DNA from 2 places in the Exiguobacterium sp. s149 genome. Region 2 is predicted to be linked to the other one. Evidence: a T-box and tRNA genes for the amino acid it is inferred to sense, from the RefSeq annotation. Region 2 holds a T-box; the other holds one or more tRNA genes.
The links. A T-box is a leader RNA that pairs with one kind of tRNA and senses whether it is charged. The one in region 2 lies ahead of KNP81_RS10735 (valine--tRNA ligase), so its partner is inferred to be a tRNA-Val.

Region 1: it has a tRNA-Val gene. The T-box ahead of KNP81_RS10735 (valine--tRNA ligase) is inferred to sense a tRNA for this amino acid. The anticodon was not compared.

What each region holds. Positions count from the first base shown of each region.
Region 1 covers NZ_JACSLZ010000006.1:76,140-80,613, forward strand. The annotation lists gene KNP81_RS09930 (aminopeptidase) at 1-107, shown strand, start outside; gene KNP81_RS09935 (alpha/beta hydrolase) at 150-932, opposite strand; gene KNP81_RS09940 (TetR/AcrR family transcriptional regulator) at 1,060-1,638, shown strand; gene KNP81_RS09945 (DMT family transporter) at 1,650-1,979, shown strand; gene KNP81_RS09950 (DMT family transporter) at 1,976-2,290, shown strand; gene KNP81_RS09955 (GNAT family N-acetyltransferase) at 2,358-2,915, shown strand; tRNA gene KNP81_RS09960 (tRNA-Val) at 3,003-3,075, shown strand; gene KNP81_RS09965 (DUF554 domain-containing protein) at 3,236-3,940, shown strand; gene KNP81_RS09970 (pyrroline-5-carboxylate reductase family protein) at 3,978-4,474, opposite strand, start outside.
Region 2 covers NZ_JACSLZ010000007.1:20,474-24,947, reverse strand. The annotation lists gene KNP81_RS10745 (RNA-guided endonuclease InsQ/TnpB family protein) at 1-277, opposite strand, end outside; gene hemL (glutamate-1-semialdehyde 2,1-aminomutase) at 506-1,816, shown strand; T-box leader at 1,858-2,077, shown strand; gene KNP81_RS10735 (valine--tRNA ligase) at 2,133-4,474, shown strand, end outside.

The sequences.
Region 1 (4,474 bases), on a different contig from region 2:
TGACACACGTCGACTTCATGATCGGCTCGGCCGAGATGAACATCGACGGCGAACTCGAAGACGGTTCACGCGAAGCCATCATGCGTGACGGCAACTGGGTCATCTAATCAAGCAAGAGACGAATCCCTTCGTGGAATTCGTCTCTTTTTTCATGTCAATTCATAGAGGAAGGCGAGAGCGTTCGGTAGCCGTCGCCGCCACGCGATTTCATTATGGACGGCACCGGGCTCGACCTCATAGCGGAAGGCGATTCCTGTTCGCGCGATCGTCTCGACGAGTTGCGCGTTCGTATATAAGTAATCCTCAGGCGTGATCGGTCCGCTCGTCTCGTTCGTCCCGATGTCCATATAGAGGCGCGCCGTCACATCGGCCTGCTTCACTTCCCGAATGAGTGAGTCGAGATTGGCCCATGCGGCCGTCGAGAGCGAGCCGACGCGCCGGATGGACGGATAGGCCGTCATCATATAGAGCGAGATGACCCCGCCCATCGAGCTGCCCATCACGCCGACGTCGTCCGGGTCGGTCGCGTAGCGTTCATCAATCCATGGCTTTAACTCTTGCATGAGCCAGTCGGCGTAAGCCCGACCTCTCCCGCCGAGCGTGGGCCGTGTCTTGGCGAGTTCTGGTCCGATTCGGCGATATAGCATCTCGTCTTCATAAAACGAATACTCATCGTAGCGGTCGAGCCAGTCCGGGGCACTCGCGATGGCGACGACCATGAGCGGCAATTGCAAGTCCTCGATGTGGCGGTCGATTGACCAACCTTCGCCGATCGTGGCGGTCTTGCCGTCGAACACGTTTTGACCGTCGTGCATATAGAGGACCGGGATTCGTTCGTCAGCCGACACGAAGTCGGGACGATAGACACGGACAATCCGCTTCCGGCCACGTATGGCCTCGGTCGGTAAGGTGAAGCTGAATTGGTCGAGCATATAAAGCGCTCCTTTCGCAGTCAACTGGTTTTAGTTTGCCGGGTGTGGACGAGAAATACAATCGCGACACTTGACTACCTACCGTTCGTTAGGTAAAGTGATGAGAGAAGAAAGGGGACGACAGAGCATGAACACGAAACAACGGATTGAACTCGCGGCACGACGGCGCTTTGCGCTTGAAGGGTATGAAGGACTATCATTAGCGGCACTAGCCGAGGACGTCGGCATTAAGAAAGCATCGTTATACGCTCATATCGAAGGAAAAGAGCAATTGTTCAAACAAGTCGTCGAGGACATGGCAGATCGTTACGATCGCGTCTGGCGAGAAGCGCGGGACGCCACTGAGGGCGCGGCACCGCTCGAACGGATCGAGGCCATCGTCGAGACGTTGATTCGCTTCTTTGAAGAAGAGGAGACATGGATGCTGACAAAGCGGATGTTGCTCGTCCCGCCGCCTGAATTGCGATCGTTCATCGAGACGACGCTCGGGTCGGTCGAGACGGACTTGCAAGCGTTTGAGAAAGAACAGTTTCGATTGGCGATGGAGCAAGGGGCGTTACCCGAACAGTCGCTCGAGGACGTTTACGATGCCTACTATTGTTTTCTCGACGGCGCGCTCATCTCACTCTTTACGCTCAAGACGAATCGCGTCAAGCGGCAACAGGCCGCATTCACCATCTATAAGAAAGGAGTCGGATGGACGTGAAACAAGATCAAATGGCCTGGGTTTGGCTCATTCTAGCCGGCCTGCTTGAAATCGTCTGGGCCACGACGATGAAACTGTCGAACGGCTTCACGGTGCTCGGTCCGAGCGTGGTGACCGTTCTCTTATTAGTTGTGAGCTTTGGGCTGTTGGCGATGTCGTTCCGGACGTTACCGGCTGGGACCGGTTACGCAGTGTTCACCGGCATCGGGGCCGTTGGAACGGTCATCGTCGGTGCGGTCTTGTTCGACGAGGCACTGACCGGCATGAAGCTCGTCTTTATCGCGACGCTCCTCATCGGTGTGATTGGACTGAAACAAGTGACAGGAGGGGAATCGGCATGAGTTGGGTATTTTTGATTGGCGCGGGTCTTGCCGAGATGATGGCGGTCTTTTGGATGGGAAAATCGAAAGGCTATCAGATTGTTAAATGGTCGATCTTGTCCGTCGGAACGTTTGCCTTAAGTTTTTATTTGTTGTCGCGCTCTCTCGAGACGCTCCCGCTCGGGCTTGCGTATTCGATTTGGGTCGGGATTGGGGCGGCCGGCGGCGTCGTGCTCGGTATGCTGTATTTGAACGAATCTCGAGACCGGTGGCGCATCTTTTTTCTTTTGCTCATTATCGGGAGCGTCATCGGATTGAAAGTTGTCGCCTAATTAGGATTGAATCGAAATAAAAACGGGAATTGAATAGTTCAGACTGTGAACGAAAGGGGCGAGGACGATGAGTCATATCAAACTGCAATCCGAGCGTCTACGACTCGAACCTTACACGATTGCTGATTTTTATTTCGTGAAATCGCTACTCCAAGATTCGCGCGTGATGCGTTTCATTAGCCCGGATGGAAAGCCATATACGGATGAACAGACGATCGAATGGTTCGAGCGCCAGTTGGCCCGCTATCAGACGGGTCGTCAAACCGGGTTGCTCAAATTGATGTCGCATGAAAATGACGAGCCAATCGGTCATGCCGGCACGTTGCTCCATGAACTCGACGGCACGATTGAACTTGAAGTCGGATATTGGCTGGCGCCGAAGCATTGGCATATGGGCTACGGACGCGAGGCAGCGGCTCGTCTCATGCGTCATGCGTTCGAAGAAGGTGAGAAAGAGATCATTTCCTTGATTCATCCGGATAACGTCCCATCGCAACGGGTCGCGAAAGCGAACGGACTGCATTGGGATCGGGATACCGAATATCAAGGCATGCTCGTCTCGGTATATGCCGGTGATTTAGAACGGTTGTGCCGCCATATGAAACGGGAAGAAATGACGCGTTAAAAAAAAGTGAAAAAAGTTTTAAAAAACAGTTGCCAAGGTATTAGTTTCTTGATATATTAATAGTGTCCTTAAGAGAGGACACGACCTGATTCTGTAGCTCAGCTGGGAGAGCGCTACCTTGACAGGGTAGAGGTCGCTGGTTCGAGCCCAGTCAGAATCACTTGGGTGCCAAACCCGATGCGAAACCCATAGGAACGTGGGTTTCCGCGACGCCACTTCTTGCGAGAAGTGGCTTTTTTTTTTGTTTTTCTTTCAATTGACAGCCTACATAAACAGTTGGTATATTCCTCTCAATACATACAGAAACGGGGAATTATACGATGGTCTTAACTGGAACAATCGTCAACGCGGCGTTGATCGTGATTGGTACATTACTTGGACTCTTGTTTCACCGCATCCCCGAACGAATGAAAGAGACGGTCACCGCAGCCATCGGTCTCGCCGTCATCTTGCTTGGCGTTCAAATGGGGATGAAAAGTGAGAACTTTTTAATCGTCATCAGCAGTCTCGTCATCGGGGCTGCACTCGGCGAATGGTGGAAGCTCGATGAAAAATTGAACGAGGTCGGCTATCAATTGGAACGCCGCCTCGGGGGCAAGAGCAAGTCAAGTATCGCCGAAGGCTTCATCACGGCGACGCTCATCTTCGTCATTGGTGCGATGGCTGTCATCGGCGCGCTCGACAGCGGATTGCGCGGGGATCATGACGTCCTCTATACGAAAGGATTGATTGACGGTTTCACGGCACTCGTCCTCAGCTCGACGCTCGGCATCGGGGTCATGTTCTCGGCAGTACCTGTGCTCTTATATCAAGGAGCAATCGCCTTGCTCGCCATTCAAATCATGAAGTTCATCCCGGAGTCGCTCATGGATGACTTTATTTTAGAGATGACGGCGACCGGTGGTGTCATGATTGTCGCAATCGGGTTGAACTTGGTCGGCATCACGCGGATTCGTGTCGCGAACTTATTGCCGGGAATCTTGATGGTCGCGGTCATCGTCTCTATCTTACATATCGTCCAATAAAAAAATCCGAGAGACGCGATGCGTTTCTCGGATTTTTTCAATTCTTCGGTTGTTCGACTTCTTCTCTCGCACTTTCGCGAAGGGCAGAAGCCATGACGTCTGCTAAATCGCGCGAGCGGAGCACACCGACACCGCGGTCGGTCGGACCGTCTGGCGCGGCCACGTCCGCAATCAAGTCGTTCGTCGGCCGTGTCTCGTGAAGCAACAGTTCAGCCGATCCTTTCATCGCCTGGGCGACGATTTGGCGCGCCGTCGCTTCATCGAAACCGGCATCGGTCAAGACGGGCGTCATCGAACCGACGATTTCATAAAAGAAAGCGGGGCTGCATCCGGCGGCAGCCATGAAGGCGGACATCGTCTTCGCATCCGTCACGGCCGTCCGTCCGACGCGTTCAAACAGCGCCGTCGCGGTCTCACGGACCGTATCATCGGTCTCAGGGCCGAACCAAAGTCCGGTCATCCCGCTCCGATAAGCGACTGGGGTATTCGGCATCGCGCAGACGGCAGGGAGACCTGACGCCTCTTCAATCTCGC
Region 2 (4,474 bases):
CGACCAGGGACCACGCGTGCCCGTTCGACTTCGCCGACTTGTACCTAGCGATCACCGTCTTCATGACCGACTGGGCCATCTGGCTCTTCAGGCCGAAACGTTGCCGGAGCTCGGCATAGTGCGAGTCGTTGAGACTCGCCTGGTTCAGGTCCCTCGTCTCGAAGACGTGTCCCGACAGCCAGTCACAGGCCGACCGGTACGCGTCCATCGTCGCCCTCAGAGTAGCGGCTTGAGAGTCTTGGATGTAGATTTGTATTTTTGCAGTGATTGTAGACATGGTGCTCACCACCTTTCGCTATATAAACGATACCCGTTTTTTTAGCGGAGAATGAATTGACTTAACCAATAGAAGGGAGGAGGCAAGGTAGGAGTTCAGGAACGGTTATCATGCACATGTTTAGCATTATTGTGTCCCATACCGAAAATGATGGAAATTCCTCCCCCCACTAATCGTCGGGCTGTGCCCGGGACACGATTGGAGTAGGGGTATCCTTGCCGATTAAAGATGACCTACAAACAAACACGCTCAGAAGCGGCGTTCGAACAAGCACGTCCGCTCATGCCGGGCGGGGTGAACAGCCCGGTCCGTGCCTATAAATCAGTCGGCATGACGCCAATCTTCGCTGAACGCGGTGAAGGTTCACACGTCTACGATATCGATGGCAACGAATATATCGATTACGTCCTCTCATGGGGACCACTCATCCTCGGCCACCGCGACCCTGTCGTCACGAAGGCGATTCAAGAGCAAGCTGAGAAAGGCTGGACGTTCGGGACACCGACCGAGCTCGAAACGAAAATGGCCGAGCTCGTCATCGAGCGCGTCCCATCGATCGAGATGGTGCGCATGGTCAACTCGGGTACGGAAGCGACGATGGCGGCACTCCGCCTCGCACGCGGTTACACGGGCAAGACGAAAATCTTGAAGTTCGAAGGCTGCTACCACGGTCACGGCGACTCGCTTCTCATCAAAGCCGGATCAGGCGTCGCGACGCTCGGTCTCCCGGACTCGCCGGGCGTGCCGAAAGACTTGGCGAGCCAGACACTCACGGTGCCATATAACGATTTGGATGCTCTCCGCATCGCCTTCGAGAAGTTTGGCGACGATATCGCTGGTGTCATCGTCGAACCGGCGGCTGGTAACATGGGCTTCGTGCCACCGCAACCTGGCTTCCTCGAAGGACTCCGCGAAATCACGGAACAGTACGGCTCGCTCCTCATCTTTGACGAGGTCATGACAGGATTCCGGGTCGGCTATAACTGTGCCCAAGGCTACTTCGGCGTGACGCCGGACTTGACGTGCCTCGGGAAAGTCATCGGCGGCGGCCTTCCGGTCGGTGCCTACGGTGGGAAACGCGAGATTATGGAACAAATCGCGCCGCAAGGACCGATTTATCAGGCTGGGACGCTCTCGGGTAACCCGCTCGCGATGATTGCCGGTTATACGACGTTGTCGCAACTCAAGCCTGAGCATTATGCCGAGTTCGAACGCAAAGCGGACCGTCTCGCCGAAGGCTATACGAAAGCGGCCGAGAAGTATAACATCCCGCACGACACGAACCGGGCCGGATCGATGTTCGGATTCTTCTTCACGAACGAGAAAGTGACGAACTTCGAGAAGGCGAAGACGGCGAACCTCGACTTGTTCCGCGCTTACTATCAGAAGATGGCGGCGCGCGGCGTGTTCTTGCCACCGTCACAGTTCGAAGGCTTGTTCCTCTCGACCGTGCATACGGACGAAGATATCGACTTGACGCTCGCAGCGGTCGAGGCGACATTCAAAGAGCTGCAACAAGAGTTTTCATTGTATTCTTGACGGAACCATCTTCTGTCGCTACAATTGTTTAACAGATACGATTAAAAGCTACGATGAGGAATAGTACGCATTCAACATCCTTTTTCAGAGACGCGGCCGCTTGGTGCGAGGCCGCGAAGGATGGTGCGGAAGTCGCCTCGGAGCTGACCTTTTGAACGAAGTAGGAAGGTCCGGTCCATCGACCGTTATTCGATTTTGAGGGCGCCACAAGTGGCGAACTAAGGTGGTACCGCGGAAGATACGGCTTCTTTCGTCCTTAGCGTTAAGGACGAGAGTAGCCGTTTTTTTGTCCACATTATTAGAGGAGGTTGGGCATATGGCCAACGAGACAAACGAAATCACCATGCCGACGAAGTACGATCCAAGTGCGACGGAAGCGAAATGGTATGACTACTGGTTAGAGAACGACGTATTCAAAGCAGACGAGGACGATTCAAAACAGCCGTACACGATCGTCATCCCGCCACCGAACGTAACGGGGAAACTTCACCTCGGACACGCATGGGACACGACGCTCCAAGATTTGCTGACGCGCCTCAAGCGCATGCAAGGCTATGACGTCCTCTGGCTCCCAGGGATGGACCACGCCGGGATCGCGACGCAAGCGAAAGTCGAACAGAAGCTCCGTGAGGACGGCATCATGCGCTATGACCTCGGACGCGAGAAGTTCCTCGAGAAGACGTGGGAATGGAAAGACGAGTACGCCGATACGATCCGTGCCCAATGGTCAAAACTTGGCCTCGGTCTCGACTACTCACGTGAGCGCTTCACGCTCGACGAAGGACTCTCGAAAGCGGTCCAGGAAGTGTTCGTCCGCCTCTATGAGAAAGGCTTGATTTACCGCGGCGAATATATCGTCAACTGGGACCCGGCGCAAAAGACGGCCGTTTCGGATATCGAGGTCATCTATCAAGAAGTCGAAGGCGCATTCTACCACATGAAGTATCCGCTTGCGGACGGCTCAGGCCACATCGAGATCGCGACGACGCGTCCGGAGACGATGCTCGGCGATACGGCCGTTGCCGTCAACCCGAAAGATGAGCGTTACGCGCACCTCGTCGGCATGACGATCATGCTTCCGGTTATGAACCGCGAGATTCCGATCGTCGCTGACGACTACGTCGACATGGAGTTCGGTACAGGTTGCGTCAAGATCACACCGGCGCACGACCCGAACGACTTTGAGATCGGGAACCGCCACGAACTCCCGCGCATCCTCGTCATGGACGAAGGCGGCAAGATGAACGAGAACGCCGGCAAGTACGAAGGGCTCGACCGCTTTGAATGCCGCAAACAACTCGTCAAAGATTTGGAAGCAGACGGCACGCTCGTCAAAATCGAGCCGCACACGCATTCGGTCGGCCACTCGGAACGTTCAGGCGCGGTCATCGAGCCGTATCTTTCGAAACAGTGGTTCGTCGACATGGAGCCGCTCGCGAAAGCTGCGCTCGAAGCACAAGGACATGATGATACGAAAGTCAACTTCATCCCAGAGCGGTTCGAAGGCACATACCTTCGCTGGATGGAGAACATCCGTGATTGGTGTATCAGCCGTCAACTCTGGTGGGGCCACCGCATCCCGGCGTGGTACCATAACGAGACAGGTGAGATTTATGTAGGCAAAGAAGCACCGGCGGACAGTGAGAACTGGCACCAAGACGAAGACGTGCTCGACACATGGTTCTCGTCAGCGCTCTGGCCGTTCTCGACGATGGGCTGGCCGGATACGGACTCAGCAGACTTCAAACGTTACTTCCCGACGAGCGCGCTCGTCACGGGTTACGACATCATCTTCTTCTGGGTATCGCGCATGATTTTCCAATCGCTCGAGTTCACTGGGAAGCAGCCGTTCAACGACGTGCTCATCCACGGTCTCATCCGCGACTCGGAAGGCCGCAAGATGTCGAAGTCGCTCGGTAACGGCGTCGACCCGATGGAAGTCATCGACCAATACGGTGCGGACTCACTCCGCTGGTTCCTCCTCACGGGATCGACACCAGGGAACGACCTTCGTTTCTACTGGGAGAAAATCGAATCGACATGGAACTTCGCGAACAAAATTTGGAACGCGAGCCGTTTCGCCCTTATGAACATGGACGGCATGAAGTATGAGGACATCGATTTGTCAGGTGAGAAGACGCTCGCTGACAAGTGGATTCTCACTCGCTTGAACGACACAATCGACCAAGTGACACGTCTCGTCGACAAGTATGAGTTTGGCGAAGCCGGCCGTTACTTGTACAACTTCATTTGGGAAGAGTTCTGTAACTGGTACATCGAGATGGCGAAACTCACGCTCTATGGTGAGGACGAGGCGGCGAAAGCGACGACACGTTCAGTGCTCGCGTACACGCTCGACTCGATCATGCGTCTCATGCACCCGTTCATGCCGTTCCTCACAGAGGAAATCTGGCAGCACTTGCCGCACGAAGGTGACTCAATCGTCCGTGCGAGCTACCCGACACGTCGCGACGAGCTCCACTTCGCGGACTCGGTACCAGCGTTTGAAGCGGTCATGAACGTCATCCGTTCGGTCCGTAACATCCGTTCGGAAGTGAACGCCCCGATGTCGAAACCGATTCAGCTCTTCATCTCGACGTCGGATGAGGCGACTCAAGATTACTTGAGCGCGAACGAAGCAACAATTGGCAAGTTCAC